DNA from 2 places in the Pseudomonas sp. SG20052 genome. Region 2 is predicted to be linked to the other one. Evidence: predicted binding sites of a transcription regulator. Region 2 holds the regulator's gene; the other holds the start of a gene.

Region 1 (4,190 bases), 650 kb from region 2:
CGACCGGCTGCGTCTTGACGCCATCGGGTGGCTGATTGCTGTAGGCGGTGTTGCCGGAGGCGTCAGTGTACTTATAGATCTGCGCTGCGGCGGGCAGGGCGATCAGCAGCCACATCAGAAGAAAACCACGACCCATAAAATCGACCAGAAACAAAAGCGTTGGGGTGCAGCATAGGTCAGGGGTGGCGGTTGACCCAATTCAAAAACATCCGGGCATGATTTACAGGGATCTCCCAAACACAACAAAACCCTGTAGGAGTGAGCCTGCTCGCGATAACGGTGGATCAGCCAACATCAATATTGAATGAAACAATGCCATCGCCGGGAAGCCGGTCTCACTCCCACAGGGTTTTTCAGCGCTTGTTGAATCGCGGGCATAAAAAAGACCTCCCGAAGGAGGCCTCTTTCTTGTCACGCCGCTTGCGCAGGCGCTACCGGATCAGCAGCTGTAGTACAGCTCATATTCCAGTGGGTGTACGAAGGTGCGGACCTTGATTTCTTCTTCGCTTTTCAGAGCGATGTAAGCGTCGATGAAGTCATCGGAGAACACGCCGCCTTTGGTCAGGAACGCGCGACCTTTGTCCAGCTCTTCCAGGGCTTCTTTCAGGCTGCCGCAAACTTGTGGGATCTCTTTCGCCTCTTCAGGCGGCAGGTCGTACAGGTTTTTGTCAGCTGCGTCGCCAGGGTGGATCTTGTTCTGGATGCCGTCCAGGCCAGCCATCAACAGTGCAGCGAAGCCCAGGTACGGGTTGGCTGCTGGATCCGGGAAGCGGGCTTCGATACGGCGAGCGCGAGGGCTGGACACGTAAGGAATACGGATCGAAGCGGAACGGTTACGAGCCGAGTAGGCCAGCATTACCGGCGCTTCGAAACCTGGGACCAGACGCTTGTAGGAGTTGGTCGACGGGTTGGTGAAGCCGTTCAGGGCCTTACCGTGCTTGATGATGCCGCCGATGAAGTACAGGGCGGTGTCGGACAGGCCGGCATAGCCTTCGCCAGCGAAGGTGTTCTTGCCATCTTTGGCGATGGACAGGTGAACGTGCATACCCGAACCGTTATCGCCGTACAGCGGCTTAGGCATGAAGGTCGCGGTGCGGCCGTAGGCATCAGCCACGTTGTGTACGCAGTACTTCAGGGTCTGAACTTCGTCAGCCTTGGCCACCAGGGTGTTGAACTTCACACCGATTTCGTTCTGGCCGGCAGTGGCCACTTCGTGGTGGTGAACTTCGATAACCAGGCCCATCTCTTCCATGGCGTTGCACATGGAGGTACGGATTTCATGGTCGTGGTCGAACGGCGGAACCGGGAAGTAGCCGCCTTTGACGCCTGGACGGTGGCCTTTGTTGCCGCCTTCCACGTCCTGGTCGGACATCCACGAACCTTGTTCGGAGTAGATCTTGAACATCGAACCGGAGATGTCGGACTTGAACTTCACTTCGTCGAAGATGAAGAATTCTGGCTCTGGACCTACGAATACGGTGTCGCCGATACCGGTCGACTTCAGGTATTCCTCGGCACGCTTGGCGATCGCACGTGGGTCACGGTCGTAGCCTTGCATGGTCGAAGGCTCGATCACGTCGCAAACCAGAATCAGGGTCGGCTCTTCGGTGAACGGGTCGAGAACGGCAGTGCTGTCGTCCGGCATCAGGATCATGTCGGAGGCTTCGATGCCTTTCCAGCCAGCGATGGAGGAACCGTCGAACATTTTGCCTTCTTCGAAGAAAGCTTCATCCAGCGCGTCGCGAGCCGGCATGGTCACGTGGTGCTGAGTGCCTTTGGTGTCCGTGAAGCGCAGATCAATCCACTTGACGTCATGATCTTTGATGAGTTGAACCGACTTCGACATAGTGTCCTCCGGGTGGCTTCGGGCTTAGTAGTGGATGCCCTTAGAATGTGGGTGATGCCGGCGCGAATACTCTGCCAAGGCAACCTGCCTCACAAGGGAGCAAATTGCATGCCAGTGCCCCAGCATGGGTTTTTTGCCCCAATATCACGCTTATAAAGGCACAAAGCGTCTGTAAGCGGAAAATCTCGCCCTACAATGTAGCGTTAAAATCATCAAATGACCTGTTTTGGTGCGCGCAAAACCTTCTGCACATTAACTGGTTAAACCTTGAGCAATTTCCGCTATAATCCGCGCCCCCCTTTTTCGGCTGGGCCTGCGCGCGCTGTTTTCATGAAATTAATCGTAAAAGTCTTCCCCGAGATCACCATCAAGAGCCGCCCGGTACGGATGCGTTTCATCCGCCAGTTGGCCAAAAATATCCGTACCGTGCTCCGCGACCTGGACCCGGCTGTGGTGGTGAACGGTGTGTGGGACAATCTCGAGCTGGAAACCCGCGTCAGCGAGCCCAAAGCCCTGAAGGAGATGACCGAGCGCCTGAGCTGCATGCCGGGCATCGCGCATTTCCTGCAAGTCGATGAATACCCGCTGGGCGACTTCGACGACATCGTCGCCAAGTGCAAGCAGCACTTCGGTGATGCGCTGGCCGGGAAGATCTTTTCGGTGCGCTGCAAGCGTGCCGGCAAGCACGAATTCAGTTCGATGGACGTCGAGAAATACGTCGGCAGCCAACTGCGTCGTCAGTGCGGCGCCGCGGGAATCTCGCTGAAAGAGCCGGAAATCGAAGTCCGCCTCGAAATTCGCGACAAACGGTTGTTCGTGATCCACAGCCAGCACAACAGCATCGGCGGTTATCCGCTGGGCGCCCTGGAACAGACGCTTGTGCTGATGTCGGGTGGGTTCGATTCCACGGTGGCTGCGTACCAGATCATGCGCCGCGGCCTGATGAGCCATTTCTGCTTCTTTAATCTGGGCGGGCGGGCCCATGAACTGGGCGTCATGGAAGTCGCGCACTTCATCTGGAAGAAGTACGGCAGCTCCCAACGCGTGTTATTTGTGAGTGTGCCATTCGAGGAAGTACTGGGAGAAATTCTCGGGAAAGTCGATAACAGTCATATGGGTGTAGTTTTGAAGCGTATGATGTTGCGCGCTGCTTCCCGTATTGCCGATCGGCTGGACATCGAAGCGCTGGTTACCGGCGAGGCGATTTCCCAGGTGTCGAGCCAGACACTGCCGAACCTGTCCGTGATCGACTGCGTGACCGACAAGCTGGTCTTGCGTCCGCTGATCGCCAGTCACAAGCAGGACATCATCGACCTGGCCAACGAAATCGGTACTGCCGACTTCGCCAAGCACATGCCGGAATATTGCGGGGTCATCTCGGTGAACCCCAAGACCCACGCCAAGCGTCCGCGCGTGGAGTACGAAGAACAACAGTTCGACATGGCAGTACTTGAGCGTGCGCTCGAGAACGCCAAACTGGTGCCGATCGATCGCGTGATCGACGAATTGGGCCAGGACTTGCAGATCGAAGAAGTCAGCGAAGCGTTGGCTGGTCAGATCGTCATCGACATCCGTCACCCGGATGCCGCTGAAGACGACCCGCTGGGCCTTGCTGGCATTGAGGTACAAACGATGCCGTTTTATGCATTGAACGCTCGTTTCAAGGAACTGGACCCTACTCGCCAGTACCTGCTGTATTGCGACAAAGGCGTGATGAGTCGCCTGCATGCCCACCATTTGCTCAGTGAGGGGCATGCCAATGTGCGCGTTTATCGACCGAGCTAAGTGCCCGGGGCTGTTTGCCTGTGGCCTGCGTCACCGGCCCCCCGACGCCGCCGTCAAGCTGTAACGGCTTTGCCGGACTCTACTGTTAATCGCTGCCAAGACTTGTCAGCACACCGAATCCTCTGATCGAGATACACAAGTGATCGAAAATCTACGCAACATCGCCATCATTGCTCACGTTGACCATGGTAAGACCACCCTGGTAGACAAACTCTTGCGTCAATCCGGCACCCTGGAGCGCAACGAGCTCAACGACGAGCGCGTGATGGACTCCAACGACCAGGAGAAAGAACGCGGTATTACCATTCTGGCGAAAAACACCGCCATCAACTGGAACGGCTACCACATCAACATCGTGGACACCCCGGGCCACGCCGACTTCGGCGGCGAAGTTGAACGCGTAATGTCGATGGTTGACTCCGTTCTGCTGCTGGTTGACGCTCAAGACGGCCCTATGCCGCAAACCCGTTTCGTGACCAAGAAGGCTTTCGAAGCCGGCCTGCGTCCAATCGTGGTGATCAACAAGGTTGACCGTCCAGGCGCGCGTCCGGACTGGGTT
Region 2 (4,190 bases):
CGATCAGGGTCGCGTGCTGATCGACGACCTGGACGTCAGCCACCAGCCAATGCACGGTCGTGCGAAGGCCGGTATCGGCTATCTTCCGCAAGAAGCGTCGATCTTCCGCAAACTCTCGGTCGCCGATAACATCATGGCCATCCTCGAGACCCGCAAGGAACTCGACAAGGCCGAGCGTCGCAAGGAACTGGAAAGCCTGCTGCAGGAATTCCACATCAGCCACATCCGCGACAACCTAGGCATGAGCCTGTCCGGTGGTGAACGTCGTCGGGTGGAAATCGCCCGGGCACTGGCCACCAACCCGAAATTCATCCTCCTCGACGAACCATTCGCCGGTGTGGACCCTATTTCGGTGGGCGACATCAAGCAGATCATCTACCACCTCAAGGCCAAAGGCATTGGCGTGCTGATCACTGACCACAACGTCCGTGAAACCCTGGATATCTGCGAAACCGCCTACATCGTCAACGATGGTCAACTGATCGCCGAAGGTGACTCCGCCACCATCCTGGCCAACGAACTGGTTAAGGAAGTGTATCTGGGCCATGAATTCCGCCTTTAAGCAGTAAGGTGTCTGGCTGATTGTCCGAGCGCTCGTCTCGATAAAAAATCAATACTTTTTTATTGTTACAGCGCTCTAGGCAAACGCTGCAGTTTCGGGCATATAATTTGCTTATGTTTGGCGCTCCGGCGCCCTGTAGTGGATGGCGCATGTGCGCCGGCGAATAAGGTGTTAAGCCCCTGCCATGAAACCATCGCTAGTCTTGAGAATGGGCCAGCAGCTGACGATGACACCGCAGCTGCAACAGGCCATCCGCCTGCTCCAATTGTCGACCCTGGACCTGCAACAGGAAATCCAGGAGGCCCTGGAGTCCAATCCGATGCTCGAACGCCAGGAAGAAGGCGACGACTTCGATAACGCCGACCCCTTGGCCGACAAAGCCGAACAGCTCCCCAACGCCGACATTTCGGAACCCTCCTACCAGGAAACCGCCCCGACGGTGGATAACCTCGAGGAAGGCGACTGGAACGAGCGCATTCCCAACGAGCTGCCCGTTGATACCGCGTGGGAAGACGTCTACCAGACCAGCGCCAGCAGCTTGCCGAGCAACGATGACGACGAGTGGGATTTCACCACCCGCACATCGGCCGGTGAAAGCCTGCAAAGCCATTTGTTGTGGCAACTGAACCTGGCACCGATGTCCGACACCGATCGTCTGATCGCCGTGACCCTGATCGACTGCATCAACAATCAGGGCTACCTGGACGAAACCCTCGAGGAAATTCTCGAGGCCTTCGATCCGGAACTGGACATCGAACTGGACGAGATCGAAGCCGTCCTGCACCGCATCCAGCAATTCGAACCGGCCGGCATTGGCGCCCGCAACCTGGGCGAATGCCTGCTGCTGCAATTGCGCCAACTGCCTGCCAAGACGCCTTGGCTGGCCGAAGCGAAACGCCTGGTCACCGACTACATCGACCTGCTCGGCAGCCGCGATTACAGCCAGCTGATGCGTCGCATGAAGCTCAAGGAAGATGAGCTGCGCCAGGTCATCGAGCTGGTGCAGAGCCTCAACCCGCGCCCGGGCTCGCAGATCGAGTCCAGTGAAGCCGAATATGTTGTCCCTGACGTGATCGTGCGCAAGGACAATGAGCGCTGGCTGGTCGAGCTGAACCAGGAATCGGTGCCACGGCTGCGGGTCAACGCCCAATACGCCGGTTTTGTGCGCCGCGCCGACACCAGCGCCGACAACACCTTCATGCGCAATCAGTTGCAAGAGGCCCGCTGGTTCATCAAGAGCCTGCAAAGCCGCAACGAAACCCTGATGAAAGTAGCCACTCAGATCGTCGAGCATCAGCGCGGCTTTCTTGAATACGGCGACGAAGCGATGAAGCCGCTGGTCCTGCATGACATCGCCGAAGCGGTGGGGATGCACGAGTCGACGATTTCACGGGTCACCACGCAAAAATTCATGCATACCCCTCGGGGCATATATGAACTGAAATACTTTTTCTCCAGCCACGTCAGCACCTCCGAAGGCGGTGAATGCTCGTCCACGGCGATCCGCGCGATCATCAAAAAACTGGTTGCTGCTGAAAATCAGAAAAAGCCGTTGAGTGACAGCAAGATCGCTGGTTTACTGGAGGCACAAGGCATTCAGGTGGCTCGCCGCACCGTCGCCAAGTACCGTGAATCCCTCGGGATCGCGCCTTCGAGCGAACGCAAGCGGTTGATGTAGAGCCACGCCACAGCGTTCCAGTGGCAGGCATTTCTGCCTGCCGCTTTATGCACTGGCAACGAAGGAGAAGCTGTATGCAAGTCAACATCAGTGGACACCAACTGGAAGTGACCGAACCTCTTCGCACCTACATCGGCGAAAAACTCGAACGATTAGAGAGGCATTTCGACAAGATCACCAACGTGCAGGTCACAATGACGGTCGAAAAGCTCAAGCAGAAAATCGAAGCCACGCTGCATATTCCCGGCAATGAAGTGGTCGCAAACGCGGAGCATACCGATATGTACGCGGCGATCGACGCACTGACCGACAAGCTGGATAAACAACTCAAAAAGCATAAGGAAAAGACCCAAAGCCTCCTCCAGGGCGCGACCGGTCGTTAACACTCCCAACCCATGATCCGACTTGAAAGCATCCTGACCCCCGGCCGTTCCCTCGTGAACGTGCCGGGCGGCAGTAAAAAGAAAGCCCTCGAGCAAATTGCCAACCTTATCCACAAAGAAGTGCCGGATCTGGAGATGCAAGATGTCTTCGAGGCTCTGATTGCCCGTGAAAAACTCGGCTCAACCGGTTTTGGCAACGGCATCGCCATTCCCCACTGCCGCCTGAAGGGCTGCACCTCGCCCATCAGCGCCCTGATGCACCTTGATGCACCCATTGATTTCGACGCCATCGACGGCGCCCCGGTCGACCTGCTGTTCGTTCTGCTGGTCCCGGAAGCCGCTACCGATGCGCACCTGGAGTTACTGCGCCAGATCGCCAGCATGCTCGACCGCAAGGAAGTGCGCGAAAAACTGCGCAGCGCCCCGAGCAATGAAGCCTTGTATCAGGTTGTCCTGGACGAGCAAAACGGTCATTAACCATGCGCTTGATCATCGTCAGTGGCCGATCCGGCTCAGGTAAAAGTACCGCACTCGATGTTCTCGAGGACAACGGCTACTACTGCATCGACAACCTGCCCGCCGGATTGCTGCCGGAACTGGCCGAGCGCGCGCTGATTCATACCGAGCTGGCACAACCGCTGGTCGCGGTATCCATCGATGCTCGCAACCTGCCTAGTCACCTGTCGCGGTTTCCGGAATTGCTTGAAGAAGTCCGCAGCCGGCATATCAAGTGTGATGTGCTGTACCTGGACGCCGACGAAGAAACGTTGCTCAAACGCTTCTCGGAAACCCGCCGCCGCCACCCACTGAGTACTGCCCACCGTTCGTTGGCGGAGGCGATTCAGGACGAAACCAGTTTGCTGGGGCCGATCGCCGATCTGGCGGACCTCAAGGTGAACACCACCAACCTGAACCTGTATCAGCTGCGCGATACCATCAAGCTGCGTCTGCTGAACCAGCCAGATAGCGGCACTGCGTTCCTGGTGGAATCTTTCGGGTTCAAGCGGGGCATGCCGGTTGATGCAGACCTGGTGTTCGACGTGCGCTGCCTGCCCAACCCTTACTGGAAGCCGGAATTGCGCGACCAATCAGGGCTTGATCAACCGGTGGCCGAATACCTGGCGGCACAACCGGACGTCGAAGAGATGTTCCAGGACATCTCCACTTACCTGCTCAAGTGGTTGCCGCGCTTTGCCGCCAGCAACCGCGCTTATGTCACCATTGCCATTGGCTGCACCGGCGGGCATCACCGCTCCGTCTACCTGACCGAACGTCTGGGCCAGGTCCTGCAACAATCCCTGAAGAACGTCCAGGTTCGCCACCGCGACCTCAGCTAAAGGATTCACATCGCGATGCCTGCTCGGGAAATTGAAATCATCAACAAGCTGGGCCTTCATGCCCGCGCTTCGGCAAAATTCGTTGGCGTTGCGGGTCAGTTCCCGGGTTGCACCATCAGAGTAGGACGTACGCCAGAATCCGCGGTCGATGGCAAAAGCATCATGGCCATGATGATGCTTGCGGCCGGCAAGGGCACCAAAATCCACCTGAGCACTGAAGGCGAGCAGGA

The links. The regulator sigma-54, encoded in region 2, starts transcription at its own class of promoters, with help from an activator protein. The targets are predictions, from matches to a motif close to ANTGGCATNNANNTTGCTNT.
Region 1: glnA (glutamate--ammonia ligase) is a predicted target of sigma-54. The motif match lies at 1,943-1,962, and genes of this name have one in related genera.

The regions. Positions count from the first base shown of each region.
Region 1 covers NZ_CP134498.1:434,719-438,908, forward strand. The annotation lists gene RHP74_RS02080 (DUF4124 domain-containing protein) at 1-136, opposite strand, end outside; gene glnA (glutamate--ammonia ligase) at 440-1,846, opposite strand; gene thiI (tRNA uracil 4-sulfurtransferase ThiI) at 2,177-3,631, shown strand; gene typA (translational GTPase TypA) at 3,771-4,190, shown strand, end outside.
Region 2 covers NZ_CP134498.1:1,086,194-1,090,383, reverse strand. The annotation lists gene lptB (LPS export ABC transporter ATP-binding protein) at 1-562, shown strand, start outside; gene RHP74_RS04795 (RNA polymerase factor sigma-54) at 747-2,240, shown strand; gene hpf (ribosome hibernation-promoting factor, HPF/YfiA family) at 2,315-2,623, shown strand; gene ptsN (PTS IIA-like nitrogen regulatory protein PtsN) at 2,636-3,100, shown strand; gene rapZ (RNase adapter RapZ) at 3,103-3,960, shown strand; gene RHP74_RS04775 (HPr family phosphocarrier protein) at 3,976-4,190, shown strand, end outside.